4 regions of the Kitasatospora sp. MMS16-BH015 genome follow, and region 3 is predicted to be linked to each of the others. Evidence: riboswitches for the same ligand, from Rfam matches in the RefSeq annotation. Region 3 holds a riboswitch; each other region holds the start of a gene.
What was found. A riboswitch is a leader RNA that binds a small molecule or an ion and turns the genes downstream of it on or off. The one in region 3 is predicted to bind cobalamin.
Positions count from the first base shown of each region.

Region 1: linked by a shared signal. The riboswitch ahead of CFP65_RS05165 (HoxN/HupN/NixA family nickel/cobalt transporter) and the one ahead of metE (5-methyltetrahydropteroyltriglutamate--homocysteine S-methyltransferase) in region 3 are both predicted to bind cobalamin.
Region 2: linked by a shared signal. The riboswitch ahead of CFP65_RS28085 (cobalamin biosynthesis protein) and the one ahead of metE (5-methyltetrahydropteroyltriglutamate--homocysteine S-methyltransferase) in region 3 are both predicted to bind cobalamin.
Region 4: linked by a shared signal. The riboswitch ahead of CFP65_RS24655 (ribonucleoside-diphosphate reductase subunit alpha) and the one ahead of metE (5-methyltetrahydropteroyltriglutamate--homocysteine S-methyltransferase) in region 3 are both predicted to bind cobalamin.

Region 1 covers NZ_CP025394.1:1,198,042-1,202,787, forward strand. Annotated here, with positions in the region: gene CFP65_RS05160 (aminopeptidase P family protein) at 1-1,071, opposite strand, end outside; gene CFP65_RS05165 (HoxN/HupN/NixA family nickel/cobalt transporter) at 1,123-2,244, opposite strand; cobalamin riboswitch at 2,274-2,490, opposite strand; gene CFP65_RS05170 (metalloregulator ArsR/SmtB family transcription factor) at 2,591-2,953, shown strand; gene CFP65_RS05175 (2'-5' RNA ligase family protein) at 3,156-3,707, shown strand; gene CFP65_RS40130 (hypothetical protein) at 3,655-4,485, opposite strand; gene CFP65_RS05185 (Fpg/Nei family DNA glycosylase) at 4,495-4,746, opposite strand, start outside.
Region 2 covers NZ_CP025394.1:6,527,110-6,531,855, reverse strand. Annotated here, with positions in the region: gene CFP65_RS28095 (S9 family peptidase) at 1-600, opposite strand, end outside; gene CFP65_RS28090 (helix-turn-helix transcriptional regulator) at 781-1,446, opposite strand; cobalamin riboswitch at 1,651-1,797, shown strand; gene CFP65_RS28085 (cobalamin biosynthesis protein) at 1,877-2,899, shown strand; gene CFP65_RS28080 (cobyric acid synthase) at 2,896-4,425, shown strand; gene CFP65_RS28075 (putative cobaltochelatase) at 4,422-4,746, shown strand, end outside.
Region 3 covers NZ_CP025394.1:593,534-598,279, forward strand. Annotated here, with positions in the region: gene metE (5-methyltetrahydropteroyltriglutamate--homocysteine S-methyltransferase) at 1-1,924, opposite strand, end outside; cobalamin riboswitch at 2,102-2,270, opposite strand; gene CFP65_RS02660 (rhodanese-like domain-containing protein) at 2,359-3,729, opposite strand; gene CFP65_RS02665 (sulfite exporter TauE/SafE family protein) at 4,017-4,746, shown strand, end outside.
Region 4 covers NZ_CP025394.1:5,698,808-5,703,553, forward strand. Annotated here, with positions in the region: gene CFP65_RS24655 (ribonucleoside-diphosphate reductase subunit alpha) at 1-1,678, opposite strand, end outside; cobalamin riboswitch at 1,838-1,995, opposite strand; gene CFP65_RS24660 (GNAT family N-acetyltransferase) at 2,052-2,558, opposite strand; gene CFP65_RS24665 (helix-turn-helix domain-containing protein) at 2,853-3,824, shown strand; gene CFP65_RS24670 (histidine phosphatase family protein) at 3,821-4,573, opposite strand; gene mctP (monocarboxylate uptake permease MctP) at 4,744-4,746, opposite strand, start outside.

The DNA.
Region 1 (4,746 bases), 600 kb from region 3:
CAGCTCGGGCCCGCCCTCTTCGAGGGGGCGCACCACGAGGGTGTCCTCGATCCGGACCCCGCCCTTGCCCGGGATGTGCACCCCTGGGCCGACGGTGACCGGCACGCGGTTGTCCAGTTTACCCATGTCCGCGGGGCCCAGACGCGGCGCCTCCCTGATCTCCAGGCCGATGCCGTGGCCGAGTGGGTGTACGGACGTGTCCTGGTGGCCCGCGGCTTGCAGGATCTCCCGGGCCGCCTGGTCCGGCGCGTGCTGCGCCACGCCGGGACCGAGCGCCTCCCGGGCGGCGCGCTGGGCGCGGAAGACCAGCCTGTGCAGCTCGACCTGCCAGGGCGCGGGGGCCGCGCCGATCACGAAGGTCCGGGCGGTGGAGACGCCGTAGCCCCGGTACTGGGCGCCGAGCACCACGGTCAGGAAGTCGCCCTCCTCCACCCGGCGGTCGGTGGGCTGGTGCGCCTCCTGGCCGGAGTGGCTGCCGGTGCCCACCGAGACCGGGAAGGCGGCCCGGTCGGCGCCGTGGTCGATCATCCGGCGCTCCAGCTCCATCGCCAGGTGCCGCTCGGTGCGGCCGACCAGGATGGATTCGAGCAGCTCGCCGAGCGCCTGGTCGGCGATCTCGGCGGCGATCCGCAGGTCGGCGATCTCGTGCTCGTCCTTGACCACCCGCAGCCGCTCCACCGCCTCGCCGAGGTCGGTCAGCCGGATGCCCTCGGCCAGCCCGGCCACTGCCCGGTGCCGGGTCACCGTGAGGTCGTGCTCCTCCACCGCGAGGTCGGCCACCCGCAGCCGGCCGGCGGCCTCGGCGGCCACCAGCGCCGAGTCCTCCCCGGCGGCCACCGGCAGCCGGGCCACCTCCGGGTCGAGCAGGTGCTCGCCGGTGTCGTCCGGCGGCAGGTCCTCGGGCAGCGCCAGCAGCGCGCGCTCCCGGGTCAGCAGCAGCGTCGCACCGCAGGGGGAGCAGCCGGTCAGGTACCGGACGTTGGCGGCCCGGGTGACCAGGGAGGCGTCCGCCCCGAGGGCACTACAGTGCTCGCGCAACCGCTCACGCCGGGCCAGGTACGCATCAGCCATGCTCACGAGCCTACGGAGCCCCGCCGCACCCCGCCTGTCAGGCGCACCCGGTCAGGAGGTCTTGCCGGCCCACCTGCGGTCCACCTTGGCCAGCTTCCAGTAGCCGATCGCCAGCGCCCAGACCACCACGAACAGGCCGACGATCGCGAAGCCCACGTTGTCCAGGCTCAGCTCGGAGATCCAGCCGGACACCGGGTCGGTCAGGTCGAACTTGTCGTGCGCCACCGAGACCAGCTCGATGGTGCCGATCACGAAGGCGACGGCGATGGAGAGCCCGGTGATGGTCAGGTTGTAGTAGACCTTGCGGACCGGGTTGGAGAAGGCCCACTGGTAGGCGAAGTTCATGAAGGTGCCGTCCAGGGTGTCGAACAGGCTCATCCCGGAGGCGAACAGCAGCGGCAGGCAGACGATCGCGTACCAGGGCAGCCCGGCCGCCGCGCCGGAGCCGGCCATCACCATCAGGGTCACCTCGGTCGCGGTGTCGAAGCCGAGGCCGAGCAGCATCCCGACCGGGTACATCTGGCCCGGGCGGGTGATCGAACGGGTGGCCCGGCCGAGGACGCGGTTCATGAAGCCGCGCGAGTTGAGGTGCTGCTCCAGCTCCTGCTCGTCGTACTGCCCGGCCCGCATCGCCCGGAAGACCCGCATGATGCCGGTGAGCGCGGCCAGGTTGAGCGCGGCGATCAGGTAGAGGAAGGCCCCCGAGGTGGTCGTCCCGATCATCCCGAGCACCTTGTGGGTGGTCGACTCGTCGTCCATCAGCGTGCCGGCCAGCGCGGCACCGCCGGCCACCAGGCCGGCCATCACCACGACCATGGTGGAGTGGCCCAGCGCGAACCAGAAGCCCACCGAGACCGGCCGCTTGCCGTCCGCCATCAGCTTGCGGGTGGTGTTGTCGATCACGGCTATGTGGTCGGCGTCGAAGGCGTGCCGCATGCCCAGGGTGTACGCGGTGATGCCGAGGCCCACCCCGAACACCTGGGTGCCGACCTTGTAGTTCTCCGGCACCACCAGGAAGAACAGGGTGCCGAAGGCCGCCACGTGCATGGCCAGGATGACCAGCATCAGGCCGACGGTCCGGGTGGTGTCCTCACGCTTCCACCGGAAGCCGGCGGGGGCGGTCGCCGCCACCGGGACGGCACCCGGGGCAGCACTGATTTCGGGCAGGGTCATCTGCGGTCACGCTCCAGCACCTCGTGGATCACTTCGTGAAGTGCCGTGGCCGGTCTCCTGGCTTACGGGTCAGCGCACCCGCACCCGGCCTTCCCGGACTGACGTCCAGTGACCCTCCGTTCGTACGGTGAGGTTCGTACGGAGATGGTGCGGGCACTACCCGATCACAGTGGCGAGGGCCGCTCCGGGCTGGGACCTTGATGGTCCGTCACCGGCTTCCCGAGCACCACGGCGTGGAACACCGTAGGGGTGACGGCCCATGACCTGCAAGCCTGCACACCTGTGCAGGTGTCGCACATCACGCCCCACCGGAGCCGCCCCGGCTCAGGATGAGACAATCAGGGGCATGCATCTCGTCCCCGCCGACCGCGCGACCCACCGGACCATCGACGGCCACCGGGTCTGCGAGGCCATCGCCGCCATCGGTGACACCGAGCACGTCCGGGCCTGGGCCGAACGCTTCTCCCTCCTCGCCGACCCCGGCCGGCTCGCCATCCTGCTGGCCCTGCACGAGACCGGCCCGCTGGCCGTCTCCGACCTCGCCGTGGCCACCGGGATGAAGGACACCGCCGTCTCCCAGGCCCTGCGCCTGCTCCGCTCCGCCGCCCTGGTGGCCGGCGACCGCGACGGCAGGATCGTCCGCTACCGCCTGGTCGACACCGCCATCGCCGAGGTCCTGGCCCACGGCGTCCTCGGCCACCGCGACTGAGCCCGCCCGGGCCCCCGACCCTCGCGGCGCAGCGCAGCCACCCGCCGCCCCTCCGGCCCCTCGGCCCCACGCGACGCTCACCCCCGCGCGCCCCACCTGTCCCCCGGCCTCGCTCGTCTCTCCCCTCCCTTCCCTCCCGTCTCTCCCCTCACCCGGCCGTAAATACTTCGTCAGTTCGGCCCGGGCTCCCTACGGTGATCACATGCAGACCGTGGAGCTCACCTGTGCCCCCGAGTTCGACGCCGCCGTCCGCGAGGTCTGGCAGCGGCTCTCCGACGGCGGCGTGCCAAGCCTGGCCCGCAACACCCACGCCGGCCACCGCCCGCACCTCACCCTGGCCTGCGGCACCCTCTCCCCCGAGGCGCTGGCCCGGGTCGACGAGCTGCTGGCCGCATCCCTCCCGCTGCCCGTCCGCCTCACCGGCCTGCTCTCCTTCAGCGCCCGCAGCCGCCGCCGGGTGCTCGCCTGGTCGGTGGTCCCCGGCTACGAGCTGGTCCGGCTGCACCACCGGATCTGGCAGCTGCTCGCCGACTCCCCCGAGCCCAACCCGTACTACCTCCCCGGCCGCTGGTCCCCCCACCTCGGACTCACCCGGCGGCTGGAGCCCGAGGAGCTGGTCCGCGCCCACGACCTGCTGGGCCGCCTCCCGGACCTCACCGGCGAGTTCGACGCCGCCCGCAGCTACGACACCGACACCGAGCTCACGGTGCCGCTGGGCGCGGGGCGGCCAGCAGCCCGTGCAGCGAGCGGGTGAACGCGGCCACGAACCGCTCCCGGGTCTCCTCGTCCAGCAGCTCCAGCGAGAGGTACGGGTTGAGGTCTTCCAGCTCCACCAGCAGCAGCTCCCCGGCCGCCGTCCGGCAGGCGTCCACCCGCTGGATCCCGTGCGGGAGCCCGTTCCACTCCACGAACCGCTGCGCAAACGCCAAGTCCGCCTCGCTCGGCTCGTACCGCTCCAGCAGCCACCGCGCCGCCGGGTCCGGGGCGTACAGCGCGTACTGGCACTCCTGGTCCACGAAGTAGAAGGACACCTCGTACGCGAAGTCCACCTTCGGCTGCACCAGCATCCCCGCCAGCTCGGCCCGCTCCAGCTCGGCCGCCGGGAGGACCGCCATCCCGATCGAATCCGCCCCCTGCACCGGCTTCACCACGTACTCGGGCACCTCCGGCAGGCCGTCCCAGCCCGCCTCTGCCGTGGGTATCACCGGATACCCGGCCGCCGTCAGCTCGACCAAGTAACCCTTGCCCGCCATGTCGGCCTTGCCACTCAGCGGGTTGTACACCCGGATCCGCTCCCGCCGGGCCCGGTCCGTGTACTCCTCGTACACCTCCCGGTGGTGCAGCACCGGCCCGCTGTTGCGCACCACCACGGCGTCGCACCCGCCCATCAGCCCGGTCACCTCGGCCGGCGGGCAGGTCACCACCTCGAACTCCGGCTCCAGCCGCGCCGTCAGCCAGCGGTCCTCGGCGCCGTAGTCCCGACCCTTGGCCGGGTAGTCGAAGTCGGTCACGTACACCACTCGCGGTCGCATCCGGCGACCCTAACGCTGCTGGCAGCGGGGACACCAGAACAGATTGCGGGCCGCGTGCGACTCCGTCCGCACCTCGGTGCCGCAGACCAGGCAGGGCATCGCGGCCCGCCGGTACACGTAGACCTCCCCGCCGTGGTCGTCCACCCGCGGGGGGCGGCCCATCGCCTCGGGGGTGTGCTCGGGCCGGACGGTGTCGATCCGGCCGGCCCCGACGCCGTCGTGCATCAGGTCGACCAGGTCCGCCCAGATTGCCTTCCACTC
Region 2 (4,746 bases), 5.9 Mb from region 3:
CCCGTCCGGGGAGGCCGGCGCACCCGCGTCACCCCGGTAGGTGACGGTGAGGGTCGGCAGACGGAGCGAACTCAGGGTGGGCAGCACCGGCAGCGCCTGCTCGCGGTCCGCGCCGGGGCCGTGCACCAGGACCACCCAGGTGCCGCGCACCCCCGGCGTGAGCCAGGCCGGCAGCGGGCCGAGCTCCCCGGCGGCGGTCGTCTCGGTGAACGGCAGGGCCAGAGCGGAGGTCGGGTCGCCCCGCAGGACGCGCGGGGTCAGGCGCAGCTGGGTACCGGGGGTGAGGGTGCCGGTGTCGGCGCGTTCCAGCCGGCGGGTCACGGTACGGGCGTCCTGGCCGACCACCTCGCCCACCACCGCGTGCCCGTCCTCGCCCCACTCCAGCGCGTACCTGCCCGGGCGCAGGGCCTCCGGCGTACGGGTCAGCGTGATCCGGCCGGCCGCCAGCTGCACCACCTTCAACACCGGCGGCGGCCCGCCGGGGGCCGGCAGCGCACCGGGCCGCACTGCCTGCTCGGACACCTTGCGGCCGAGCAGCAGCACCGCCGCTCCGGCCCCGACGGCGGCTGCGGCGGTGAAGGCGGCGGTCTGCCGGCGCATGGCACTCTCCCGGGGGATGGGGTGACGGGTGGTCCGTCGCCCAGTTCACTACGGAGGCCGGATTGTTGCCACCGTTGGTACGCCAGCTGGGGTTTCCAGGGGCGCGGGGAACGGCGCGGCCGACCGTGCACTCTGCTGCTGTCCTACATGGATGCCCAGGCTGCTCCCCTGATGGTGCAACTAGCGCTCTCCCAGAAGGTGCCAGAAGCGTTCGGCCAGCGGCGTGGTCGGAGCGGCGGCCGGGGTGCCCCAGTGGAGGGGGATCTGGTACTCGGACTGGAGGGTGGCCAGGGCGGCGGAGAGGGCTTCGGGCGGGGCGGGGACCAGGCGGGCGACGGGCTTGAGTTGGGCCTGCCAGCGGCCGTCCACGCAGCTGCGGAGGCGCTGGTCGAGTTCGGACTGACGGCCGGTCACGGTGACCAGGGTGCGGAGGGGGAGGTCGAAGGTGAGGGCGAGGGCGTGGGTCTGGTCCTCGTCGCCGGTCCAGCGGCCGGTGGCCTCGGCCTTCTGGTAGGCGGGGAGAGTGAGGCCGATGCGGGCGGCGGCCTGCTCCTGGGTGAGCTCGCGGGCGAGTCGGAAGTCGCGCAGGGTGGCGGGCGGGGTGCCCATCAGCTGGGCGGGCGGGCACCAGAGGGCGCGGGCCAGGGCGACGAACTCCTCCTCGGTGGGGTGCAGCTGGCCGGTCTCCCAGGCGAGCACGTGCCCCGGGAGCAGCCGGACGCCGTGGGCGGCCAGGCCCTCGGCCACCTGGTCCGGGGTGAGGCCCAGGCCGGCGCGGTGGGCGCGGGCTGCGGACGGGGAGAAGGGCACGGGGGTGGGGGCAGGAGGAAGCGGTCTGCGTCGCATGCCCCCTGACCGTACGGGGGCATTTCGGTCGTCCCCCAGCCGCTGAACGCACGAAGCCCGACCGCCGGGCCCGGACGGGCCCTGGCGGATCGCACAGCCCGGCCCCGGTGAGCAGGGCACCTGCTTCGGAGGTACTGACGGACCGTCGGGGGCATCCGGCGGGGGCCGCTGGTGACCAAGCCCACCGGGGTGGTTTGTTGACTCCCGGTCGGGGCGCGTGGTGGGATCTTTCAGCCAAACGGAGGCAAGCAGAGGAAGCCGGTGCGAGTCCGGCGCGGTCCCGCCACTGTCACCGGGCAGCCCGTTCAGGGCCCCGGGAGCCAGGAGACTCTCACCTCCGGTTCGTCGAGCCAGGGCGCGGACCCTGAGTGAGGACACCCGTCACCGTGGCGTACGTACCGCTGCCCATGCCCGCTGCGCAGTGCGCGCGTTGAGGCGGGGCACCGCCTTCGCCCTCGGCAGTGCGGCGGGCTATCTGGCCGACGCCCTGTTCGCCGACCCCCGGCGCGGGCACCCCGTGGCCCTGTTCGGCTCCGCCGCGCACCGCCTGGAGCGGGCGCTCTGGCGCGACCACCGGGGCGTGGGGGCGCTGCACACCGCCCTCTGCGTGGGCGGTGTGGCGGCCGGGGCCGTGCTCGCCGACCGGGCGCTCGGGCGCCGCCGGGCCGGGCTGGCCGCCGCCGCGACCTTCACGGTGCTCGGCGGCACCTCGCTGACCCGGGAGGCCCGGACCATCGGCGGCCACCTGCGGGCCGGCGACCTGACCGCCGCCCGCCAGCGGCTGCCGCACCTGTGCGGGCGGGACCCGAGCGGGCTGGACGAGGCGCAGCTGGCCCGGGCCGTGGTCGAGTCGGTGGCCGAGAACACCGCCGACGCCGTGGTCAACGCCCTGGTCTGGGGCGCGCTGGCCGGCACCCCCGGCCTGCTGGCCTTCCGCGCCGTCAACACGCTGGACGCGATGGTCGGCCACCGCTCCCCCCGCTACCTGCGCTTCGGCTGGGCCGCCGCCCGCCTGGACGACGTGGCCGGCTGGCCCGGCGCCCGGCTCACCGCGCTGCTCACCGTGGCGGCGGCGCCGGAGCCGCGTACGGCGTGGAAGGTCTGGCGGCGCGACGGCTCCGCGCACCCGAGCCCCAACGCCGGGCAGGCGGAGTCGGCCTTCGCGGGCGCGCTGGGTGTCCGGCTGGGCGGGACGCTGCAGTACGGCGAGCGAGTGGAACACCGGCCGGTGCTCGGCGCGGAGCTGCGGGCGGTGACGGTGGATGACGTGGAGCGGGCCTGTCGGCTTTCGCGGCGGGTCGGGCTGCTTGCGCTGGGTGTGACCGGTCTCGTTGGGGCGTTTCGGGGTGCAAGTCATTCCGGGAGAAGCGGTCGCCGGAAGGGTGTCTTCCGACTCGCGCAGTTCCCCGCGCCCCTGAAGGTGGCTGATGTACGACGAAAGGGAGCGGCGTGAGCGGGGCACTGCTGGTGGCGGGGACGACCTCCGACGCCGGGAAGAGCGTGGTGACGGCGGGCATCTGCCGCTGGCTGGCCCGGCAGGGGGTGCGGGTCGCGCCGTTCAAGGCGCAGAACATGTCGCTCAACTCCTTCGTCACGGCCGACGGTGCCGAGATCGGCCGCGCCCAGGCGATGCAGGCGGCGGCCGCCCGGATCGAGCCCGAGGCGGCGATGAACCCGGTGCTGCTCAAGCCCGGGGCCGACGGGCGCAGCCAGGTGGTGCTGCTCGGCAAGCCGGTTGCCGAGGTCGGCGCGCTGGACTACCGCGAGCGCAAGCCGGTGCTGCTGGAGCGCGCGCTGGAGTGCCTGGCCGATCTGCGCTCCCGGTACGAGGTGGTGGTCTGCGAGGGCGCCGGCTCCCCCGCCGAGATCAACCTGCGGGACCGGGACATCGCCAACATGGGCCTGGCGGTGGCCGCCGACCTGCCGGTGGTGGTGGTCGGCGACATCGACCGGGGCGGGGTCTTCGCCGCGATGTACGGCACACTGGCGCTGCTCTCCCCCCAGGACCAGCGGCACGTGGCCGGCTGGTTCGTGAACAAGTTCCGCGGCGACGCGCGGCTGCTCGCCCCCGGGCTCGACATGCTGCACCAGCTGACCGGCCGTCCGGTGCTGGGCACCCTGCCGATGCTCTCGGGGCTCTGGCTGGACGCCGAGGACTCGCTCGACCTGACCACCGTGGTCGACCGGGGGTCCGTCCAGGGCCCGTACGGCGCCGACGTGCTGCGGGTGGCCGTGGTGCGGCTGCCGCGGCTCTCCAACTTCACCGACCTGGACGCCCTGGCCCAGGAGCCGGGCGTGCTGCTGCGCTGGGCCACCCGGCCCGAGGAGCTGGCCGACGCCGACCTGGTGATCCTGCCGGGCTCACGGGCCACCGTGGCCGACCTGGCCTGGCTGCGCGAGCGCGGGCTGGAGGCCCCGATCCTGGCCCGGGCCGCCGAGGGGCGGCCGGTGCTCGGGGTCTGCGGCGGGTACCAGATGCTGGGCCGGGAGATCGTGGACGAGGTCGAGTCCAGGGCCGGCCGGGTGCCCGGGCTCGGGCTGCTGCCGACCCGGGTCGAGTTCGGCCGGGAAAAGGTGCTGGCCCGGCCGGTCGGCGAGGCGTACGGCGAGCGGGTGGAGGGCTACGAGATCCACCACGGGGTGGTGGCGGTTCTCGGCGGGGAGGCGTTCCTCGACGGCTGCCGGGAGGGGGCGGTCTGGGGCACCACCTGGCACGGCGCGCTGGAGAACGACGGCTTCCGCCGCGCCTTCCTGCGCGAGGTGGCCGAGTTGGCCGGCCGGGCCTTCGTGCCCGCGCCGGACACCTGCTTCGCCGCCGCCCGGGAGGAGCGCCTGGACCGCCTCGGCGACCTGATCGAGGAGCACGCCGACACCGACGCGCTGTGGAAGCTGATCGAGGGCGGGGTGCCCGCCGAGGGTCTGCCGTTCGTACCGCCGGGCGCGCCCCGGCCCCAGGAGAGCCTCAGGAGTGCCGAATGACTGACGTCCGATACCCGTTCACCGCGATCGTCGGCATGGCCGACCTGCGGCTCGGGCTGCTGCTCAACGCGGTCTCCCCCGCCGTCGGCGGGGTGCTGGTGCGCGGCGAGAAGGGCACCGCCAAGTCGACCATGGTGCGGGCCCTGGCCGGCCTGCTCCCGTCGATAGCGACCGTGGCCGGCTGCCGGTTCGCCTGCGACCCGGCCGGCGCCGACCCGCAGTGCCCGGACGGCCCGCACGCCTCGGCCACCGGCGTGGACCGCCCCGCCCACCTGGTGGAGCTGCCGGTCGGTGTCACCGAGGACCGGATCGTCGGCTCGC
Region 3 (4,746 bases):
GCCGGAACGCCTCGGTGGCCCAGGCCAGGTACGCCGGACGGCCGGCCGCCCGGAGCGGGAGCGTCTCGCGCAGCGCGGGCTCGTCCACCTGCACCACCGCCGCACCGGCCGCCTCCAGGTCCGCCACCTCCGCCCGCAGCGCCAGCGCCACCTGCCGGGCGGTCTCGGCCGCGGGCTGGTCGTCGCGGACGAAGGACCAGGCCAGCATGGTGACCGGCCCGGTGAGCATGCCCTTGACCGGCCGGTCGGTGAGGCCCTGCGCGTATCGGTACCAGTCCACCGTCATCGGCTGCGGCCGGGAGATGTCGCCCGCCAGCACCGGCGGCCGCACGTACCGGGTGCCGTAGGACTGCACCCAGCCGTGCCGGGTGGCCAGGTAGCCGGTGAGCTGCTCGGCGAAGTACTGGACCATGTCGTTGCGTTCGGGCTCACCGTGCACCAGCACGTCGAGCCCGGCCTTCTCCTGGTACGCGATCACCTCGCGCACCTCGGCCGCCATCCGCTCCCGGTACGCGGCCTCGTCGATCCGCCCGGCTGCCAGATCGGCCCGGGCCACGCGCAGTTCGGCGGTCTGCGGGAAGGAGCCGATCGTGGTGGTCGGCAGCAGGGGCAGCCCGAGCCGGGCCCGCTGCACCTCGGCACGGACGGCGTAGGGCTGGGCCCGCCGGGTGTCGGCCGGGGCCACGGCGGCGGCCCGGGCTCGGACGGCCGGGTCGCGGGTGATCGGGGAGGCCGCACGGGAGGCCAAGTCGGCCCGGTTGGCGGCCAGTTCGGCGGTGATCGCACTGACGCCCTGACCGAGACCCCGGGCCAGCAGGGCCGCCTCGGCGGCCTTCTGCTTCGCAAAGGCCAGCCAGCGGGCGATCTGCGGGTCGATCTCGCGCTCGGCGGTGGCGTCGATCGGCACGTGCAGCAGTGAGCAGGAGGGCGCCACGTCCACCCGGTCGGCCAGTCCGAGCAGGGTGCCGAGGGTGGCCAAGGACCGCTCCAGGTCGTTGATCCAGACGTTCCGCCCGTCGATCACCCCCGCCACCAGCCGCTTGCCCGGCAGGCCGCCGACGGCCGCGAGGTCCGCCAGGTTGCCGGCCGCCGGGCCGGTGAAGTCCAGCGCCAGCCCCTCGACCGGGGCCTTGGCCAGCACCGGCAGCGCCTCGCCGAGGCGGTCGAAGTAGCTCGCCACCAGCAGCTTCGGCCGGTCGGCCGAGCCGCCCAACTCCCGGTAGGCGCGGGCGGCGGCGTTGAGCTCGGCGGGGGTGCGGTCCTGCACCAGGGCGGGCTCGTCCAGTTGCACCCATTCCGCTCCTGCTGCCTTCAACGCGGCCAGCAGTTCGGCGTAGACGGGCAGCAGCCGGTCGAGCAGGGTGATCGGCTGGAAGTCCTCGGCCACCCCGGGCGCGGGCTTGGCGAGCAGCAGGTAGCTGACCGGGCCGATCAGGACCGGCCGGGCGGTGTGCCCGAGCGAGCGAGCCTCCAGGTACTCGCCGACGGCCTTGGCCGGGTCGGCGGCGAAGGCCGTATCCGGGCCCAACTCCGGCACCAGGTAGTGGTAGTTGGTGTCGAACCACTTGGTCATCTCCAGTGGCGGCGCCTGCTGGGTGCCGCGCGCCATGGCGAAGTACCCGGCCAGACCGTCGGCCGCCACGGCCGCCCGGTGCCGGGGCGGGATGGCGCCGACGGCCACCGTGGTGTCCAGCATGTGGTCGTACAACGAGAAGTCGCCGGTGGGTAGTTCATCGAGGCCGGCCTCGGCCAGCTGCCGCCAGTTCTCCCGGCGCAGCTCGGCGGCCGTGGCCAGCAGCGCCTCGGCGGTGACGGCGCCCTTCCAGTAGCCCTCGATCGCCCGCTTAAGTTCCCGGTGGCGGCCTTGGCGGGGGTAGCCGTGCGCGGTGGCCACGGCGGTGGCAGGGGCGGAGTTCGTGGTCAAGGGACTCTCCTTCGCGAGCCTGGATCCTCAGGTCCCCGGCGACGGGACGAGGGTGCGAAGGGGTCACCGACCGGGCGGGCACCGGCACTTGGGGCACGGCTCCGCCTGGTATGTGCGCCGACCCGCCCACGAGGTCACCGGTTGGCCGCGCGCGGAAGGCCGCGCACGGGCAGCGGCAGGTCTTCGGACTCGCGGGCACGGCCGCCCTGTCGAAAGGGCGGTCACCTACTGGCCGTCGCTTCCCAGGCCCTCTCGGACCCAGTGCGTATGACGGCGGTCGTTCCCACTCACCGCTGCGGGGCAGTCCCGGACTGGCCTGTTCAAAGGCGTCACCGGGTTCCCTCTTGCGACGCCGCCGTCTGGCTGACGGGGCGTACCGGCTGCGGGGTCAGCTTAACCACAATCCGCGGCGGAACGGCAAGATCCGCACGACATCAGCAGGTTGCGGCCCAGGCCGCGTAGCCGCCGAGCAGGTCGGAGACATCGGTGTGGCCGTGGCGGCGCAGCAGGCTGGCCGCGATCGAGGAGCGGTGGCCGCCGGCGCAGTGCAGCACGACCGGGCGGTCGGTGGGTATCTCGGCCAGCCGGCTGGGGAGTTCGTTGAGGGCGATGTGCAGCGCGCCCTCGACGGTGCCCTCCGCGCGCTCGGCGCAGCTGCGGACGTCGATCATCAGCGGCGGTTGGTCGGCGGCCAGCGCGGTGCGGAGCTGGTCGGCGGTGAGGCGGCTGGCGGGGGTGAGCAGGTCGGCGAGTTCGGGCAGGGTGGCCTCCGGTTCGGCGAGGTGGCCGGCGGTGCGGTCGAAGCCGATCCGGGCCAGCCGGGTGGTGACCTCGGCGGCCCGGCACTCGGGGGCGAGCACCAGCAGCTCGGCCTGTGGGGTGAGCACGGCCCCGGCCTGCTCGGCGAACCGGCCGTCGGCGGGGATGTTGACCGCCCCGCGCAGGTGGCCGGCCGCGAACTCCTGCGGGCTGCGGGCGTCCACCACCACGGCCCCGGCCGCCCGGGCGGCGCGGAACTCGGCGACGGTGAGCGGGCGGTGGGCCCGCCCGGCGTCGAACAGCTCGCGCTCCTGCCGGTTGAGGGTGGCGTCGTAGCCGAAGTAGGAGGGCGCGGCGGGCTGCCCGGCGGTGACCAGCGCGACGAAGTCCTGCTCGGCCATCGGCGCGCAGGCGTAGTTGGTGGCCCGCTGGGCACCGATGGTGGAGGAGCGCTCGGTGGAGAGGTTCTTGCCGCAGGCGGAGCCGGCCCCGTGTGCGGGGAAGACCCGGGTCTCGTCGGGCAGCGCCATCAGCTTGCCCTGCACGCTCTCGTACAGCATCCGGCCGAGCTCCTCGGCGGTGACCCCGCTGGAGGCGAGCAGGTCGGGACGGCCCACGTCGCCGATGAAGAGCGCGTCGCCGGTGAGCACCCCGTACGGCACGGCGTCCTCGGCCCGCTCACGGACCAGCACGCTGATCGACTCGGGCGTGTGGCCGGGCGTCTCCAGGATCTCCAGGGTCACCTCGCCGAGGCTGATCCGCTCGCCCTCGGCGAGGTGGCGGATCGGGTACTCGGTCTCGGCCCGGCGGCCGTAGCCGATCCAGGCACCGGTCCGGGCGGCCAGCTCCAGGTGGCCGGCCAGGAAGTCGGCGTGGAAGTGGGTGTTGAGCACGGCCTCCACGGTGAAGCCGTACGCCTCGGCGTCGGCGAGGTACTCGTCCACGTCGCGGCGCGGGTCGACGACCACGGCGCGGCCGGTGGTCTCGTCGGCGATCAGGTACGAGGCCTGGGAGAGGCAGTCGAGGTAGTACTGGGCGAAGAACAAGGGGACTACTCCAGCTTCCGTGAGATACCGGGTGGGGTATCCCTTGCCTCTCACAATACCCCCACGGGTATTATCGGCGGCGGCCGGGCCCGCGCCAAGCCCCGCCGCCGAGCCCGTCTGCTCCTCGTCAGAACGGACCCGACGCCCCGGCCCGGCAACCACCCGTCCCCACGACCGAGAGCGCACCCAGCACTCTCCCCCGCCAGGAGCGAACCCATGCCGCCCTACTGTCACCAGCCCGGTCCGCGGCCGGCCACCACGGCCGGATACCCGGACGGACCGGGCATATGACCCCCCTGATCCTGGCCCTGCTCGCGGGAGCGGCGGTCGGCCTCGCGCTCGGCGGCCTCGGTGGCGGCGGCAGCATGCTCGCCGTGCCGGCCCTGGTCTACCTGCTCGGGTTCTCCCCCGCCCACGCGGGCACCGCGAGCCTGCTGATCGTCGCCACCACCTCCCTCACCGGCCTGCTCGCCCACGCCCGGGCCGACCGGGTCCGCTGGCGCACCGGTCTCCCCTTCGCCGCCGCCGGCCTCCCGGCGGCGGCCGCCGCCGGAGCCGTCTCGGCCCGCCTGCCCGCCGCCCTGCTCACGGCCGGCTTCGCCCTGCTGGCCGCAGCCGCCGCCTGGCGGATGCTCTCCGCCGCCCGCCGGGGCGCGCCAGCGGCGGCGTGCCCGGCAGCCGGCTCCGGTGAGGCCGTACCGGACGACGGACCGGGCGACCCCACCCCGGACGAACCGGTCGGCGGAGCCACCGTAGCCGGCGCCGGAACACCCACCGCCGCCCCGACCTCCCCCGCGCGGGCGGCCCTCACCGGGGCCGGCCTCGGGGCGGTGACCGGGCTGCTCGGGGTCGGCGGCGGGTTCCTGGCCGTGCCGGCCCTGGTCTCGGTGCTGGGGTTCTCGATGGCGGAGGCGGTCGGCACCAGTCTGCTGGTGATCGCCGCCAACTCACTGGCCGCGCTGGCGCCCCGGCTCGGCGCCACCGGGGGGCTGGACTGGGCGGTCATCGCCCCGTTCA
Region 4 (4,746 bases), 5.1 Mb from region 3:
GCTCGCTGGAGCGCTCGTAGGCGGTCAGCATGATGCGCTCGGCGATCAGGGTGGAGAGCTGCTTGGCCTCGGCGGAGTCGAAGTCCAGGCGGAGCTTGAAGAAGACGTCCTGCAGGCCCATCACGCCCAGGCCCACCGGGCGCCAGCGCGAGTTGGACGCGCCGGCCTCGGGGGTCGGGTAGAAGTTGATGTCCACCACGCGGTCGAGGAAGGTCACGGCGGTGCGGACGGTGGCGTCCAGGCGCTCCCAGTCCATGGCGGACAGCAGGTCCGTCGCGGTCGCGCCGGGGGCGACGTGGGCGCCGAGGTTGACCGAGCCGAGGTTGCAGACGGCCGTCTCGGAGTCGTCGGTGACCTCGAGGATCTCGGTGCACAGGTTCGAGGAGTGCACGGTGCGGCCCGGCAGTGCGGTCTGGTTGGCGGCGCGGTTGGAGGCGTCCTTGAAGGTCATCCAGCCGTTGCCGGTCTGCGCGAGGGTGCGCATCATCCGGGCGTACAGGGTCTGCGCCGGGATGGTGCGGACGGCCAGGCCGGCCGCCTCGGCCTTCAGGTACGCGGCGTCGAACTCCTCGCCCCAGAGGTCGACCAGCTCGGGCACGTCGGCCGGGGAGAAGAGCGACCAGTCGGAGTTGGCGTTCACGCGGCGCATGAACTCGTCCGGGATCCAGTGGGCGAGGTTCAGGTTGTGGGTGCGCCGCGCCTCCTCGCCGGTGTTGTCGCGCAGCTCCAGGAACTCCTCGATGTCCGCGTGCCAGGTCTCCAGGTAGACGCAGGCCGCGCCCTTGCGGCGGCCGCCCTGGTTGACGGCGGCGACGGAGGAGTCGAGGGTGCGCAGGAACGGCACGATGCCGTTGGACTTGCCGTTGGTGCCGCGGATCAGCGAGCCGCGCGAGCGGATGCGGCTGTAGGAGAGGCCGATGCCGCCGGCGTGCTTGGAGAGACGGGCGATCTGCGCGTAGCGCGAGTAGATCGAGTCCAGGTTGTCCAGCGGTGAGTCGAGCAGGTAGCAGCTCGACATCTGCGGGTGCTTGGTGCCGGAGTTGAACAGGGTCGGCGAGGAGGGCAGGTAGGAGAGCGCGCTCATCAGCGCGTACAGCTCGGCCACCTCGCGGACCGACTCGGCGCTGTCGCCGACGGCCAGGCCCGAGGCGACGCGGAGCAGGAAGTGCTGCGGGGTCTCGATCACCTTGCGGGTGATCGGGTGGCGCAGCAGGTAGCGGGACTGCACGGTGCGCAGGCCGAAGTACTCGAAGCGGTCGTCGCCCCGCTGGTCGATCAGCTCGTCCAGGCTGTCGGCGTGCTTGGCGACGAACTCGGCGGTGGTGTCGCCGATCAGGCCCTCGGCGTGGCCGACGCCGATCGAGGCGGAGAAGGAGACCGCACCCTGGCCGACGGCCTCGTCGGCGATCTCCAGGGCGAGCAGGCGAGCGGCCAGCTTCGAGTACTGCGGGTCCTCGGCGATCATCGAGGCGGCGGCCTCGACGGCCAGCCCGCGCAGCTCCGCGAAGTCGGAGCCGGCGTGGCGGCCGCGCAGGGCGGCGGCGGCGACGTGGCCGGGGTCGACCTGGGGGAGGTCGGCGCTGCGGTCGGTCAGCAGCCGCAGGAGCGCAGCACCGGGGTCGGTCTGGTCGTGATCGGCGGAACCCTGGGACGGCAGGGCAACTGCTGCGATGGTCAAGGCGCTCTCCTGGCGGCGGCGGAACGACGTATTCGTCCAGGACCATCAGGGCGCAGGGGAACGCGGCGCGGCGCACCCTTGCGAGCGCGCGCGTTTCAGACCCCCCGGCCCGCCCGCGAGGCCCGGACGTGACTCAGTGCTGCAAGGCGCCTGCGGGGAAGCCGTGTGCACACCGTCGGCAGGTCATCGGACTTGCGGCCCCGCCCTTTCGGGGATGCCGCTCACCGCTGCGGGGCAGTCCCGGAGTCGCACCGGGTTCCCCTGCTTCGACAGCGAGAGTGAGCATACATGTTGTGGCCGGGGTCGGATGCGACCCCAGATGTAGTGCCGCGTGTCGTGGTCAGGTGGTAGCGGGGAGCCACCGTACAGCCCGTCAGATCAGCTGATCCTCGAAGGTCAGACCATAGGTGAGCAGGTCGATCCCGGGCCGCGGCGCCCAGTCCCGCTCGGGGGTCCGGCGGAAGCCGAGCCGTTCGTAGAGCCGGTGTGCGGTGGTCATCGCGGGCCGGGTGGAGAAGGCCATCGCGGTCAGCCCGAGCTCCCGCGAACGGGCCATCGCGGCCCGCACCAGGGCCTCGCCGACGCCCCGGCCCTGGGCCGCCGCGCCCACCGCGAGCATCCGGATCTCGCCCTCGTGCGGCTCCGCGATGTCGGCCCACTCGGTGCCGCCCGAGGCGAAGGTCACACAGCCGAGCACCCGATCGGCGTCGTCGACGGCGACGAGGAGCTCGGCCTCCGCGAAGCGGCGGCGGGCGTCGCCGAGGAGGGCGAGGTACGGGCTGTCGGGCTCGGTGTGACCGCCGCCGACGAAGGCCTCGACGGTGACGGCTCCGGCGCCCTCGAGGTCTTCCTCGCGGGCGTGGCGAACGGTGATCTGCATCGGACCATTGTGCCCGAAGGCGTGTTCGATCCGGCCCGGGCCGTCGTCTGATCGGCCGGCTGGCTCGTCGGGTAGCCCGTCGGGCGGTGCCGGTTGTCCCGGCCGGTGCGGGCCAGCCGGTCGACGTCGCGGCCGACCAGGGTGCCGAGCAGGCCGAAGCCGCCGACCGTGCCGAACAGGGGGAGCAGCTGCGTGATCGAGGTCATGCCTCCAGGCTCCTCGCGGGCGGCGGCTCGGACGAGTGGCAGAAACGACCACTTGCATCGAAATCCTGCCAGTGCCAGGCTGGTCGGCATGGCAGCACAGCTGAACCCCCGTCTGCAGAACGTCGTGGCCGTGGTGCTGGCACCCGTCCACCCCTTCGAACTCGGCGTGGCCTGCGAGGTGTTCGGCCTCGATCGGAGTGACGACGGCCAGCCGGTCTACGACTTCGCGCTGGCCTCCGACCGGCCCGGGCCGCTGCCCACCCACGCCGGCTTCACGGTGGACGTGCCGTACGGGGTCGAGCGGCTGGCCGAGGCCGATCTGGTGATCGCGGCCGCCACCGGTGTCCGGGAGGAGTACCCCGAGCCGCTGCTGGCCGCCCTGCGGGCGGTGGTGGGCCGCGGCTCGCGGGTGCTCTCGATCTGCAACGGCTCCTACCTGCTGGGCGCCGCCGGGCTGCTGGACGGCCGCCGCAGCACCACGCACTGGCGGCACGCCGACCGGATGGCCGAGCGCTTCCCGCACACCACGGTCGAGCCGGACGTGCTCTACGTGGACGAGGACCCGGTGATCACCTCGGCCGGCACGGCGGCCGGGATCGACGCCTGCCTGCACCTGGTGCGCAAGCTCCAGGGGGCCGAGGTGGCCCGGGGGATCGCCCGGCGGATGGTGGTGGCCCCGCACCGGGAGGGCGGCCAGGCCCAGTACGTGGCCCGGCCGCTGCCGGAGTGCTCGGCGGATTCGCTGGCGCCCCTGCTGGAGTGGCTGCGCCACCACCTGGACCAGGAGCTGACGGTCGACCAGCTGGCCGCCCGGGCCCACATGTCCCCGCGCACCTTCGCACGCCGCTTCCAGCAGGAGACCGGCACCACCCCGCACCGCTGGCTCACCAACCAGCGCCTGCTGCACGCCCAGCGCCTGCTCGAATCCACCACCGAACCGGTGGACACCGTCGCCGCTCACTCCGGCTTCGGCAACGCCGCCACCCTGCGTCACCACTTCACCCGCTGGCTCGGCACCACCCCCCAGACCTACCGCCGCACCTTCGGGACGGCCTCCTAGAGGTGGCTCACCGAGTTCCACTGCTCGGGGCGCAGGGCGGTGCCGTCGGAGCGCCAGAGGGCGGTGGAGCAGTTGCCGACCGGGAGGAGGGCGAGGAGTTCGGGCTCGGTGAGGCGGTCGAGGACGTAGCGGAGCATCAGGACCGGGCAGTCGTGCGAGACGAGCAGGACGGGCCGGCCGGCCTCCTCCTCGCAGATGTCGCGCAGGCAGCTGCGGATGCGCAGGGCCACGTCGAGGAAGGACTCGCCGCCGGGCGGGCGGTAGTAGAGCTCGCCCATCTTGCGGCGGCGGGCGGCCTCGGCGGGGTGTTCCTTCTCGATCGCGGGCTGGGTGAGCATCTCCAGGATGCCGAGCTCTCTGTCGCGCAGGCGCTCGTCGTAGCGGATCGGCAGGCCGGCCGGGACGGAGCCCAGGCCGGAGGCCCGGGCCAGGGCGGTGCGGGCGGTGTCGGCGGTGCGCAGGTAGGGGGAGCACCAGACCGAGCGCGGCCGGTCGGCCGGCGGCAGGGCGGCCCACCACTCGCCGAGTCGCTGGGCCTGGCCGCGGCCGTGCGGGGAGAGCGGGATGTCGGCGTCCCTGGAGGTGATCGGCACCGTCAGCGCCCCCGTCTCGGCGGCGAGCTGGAACTCGACGTTGGCGGTGCTCTCCCCGTGCCGGGTGGCGATCAGCACCGAGGGCAGTCGGCGGACGGCCCGGTGGCCGTTGCGGGAGGGGGCGCTGTCGAGGGTCTGTGCATCGAGTTCTGCCATGGCCGGTGCTCCCCGTTGGTCGATGACATCTGCTGGTTGGCGTACGACAAGATGATCGCGCCGCCTCCTCCAGTGTTGAGGGAGGAGACGGCGCGATCACAGGGCGTGCGCTGGGGCGGGGGAGTGCGCCCCGGTGGCGGTTGGTGGCGCGTGGACGGTGGCTCGCGCGGTCA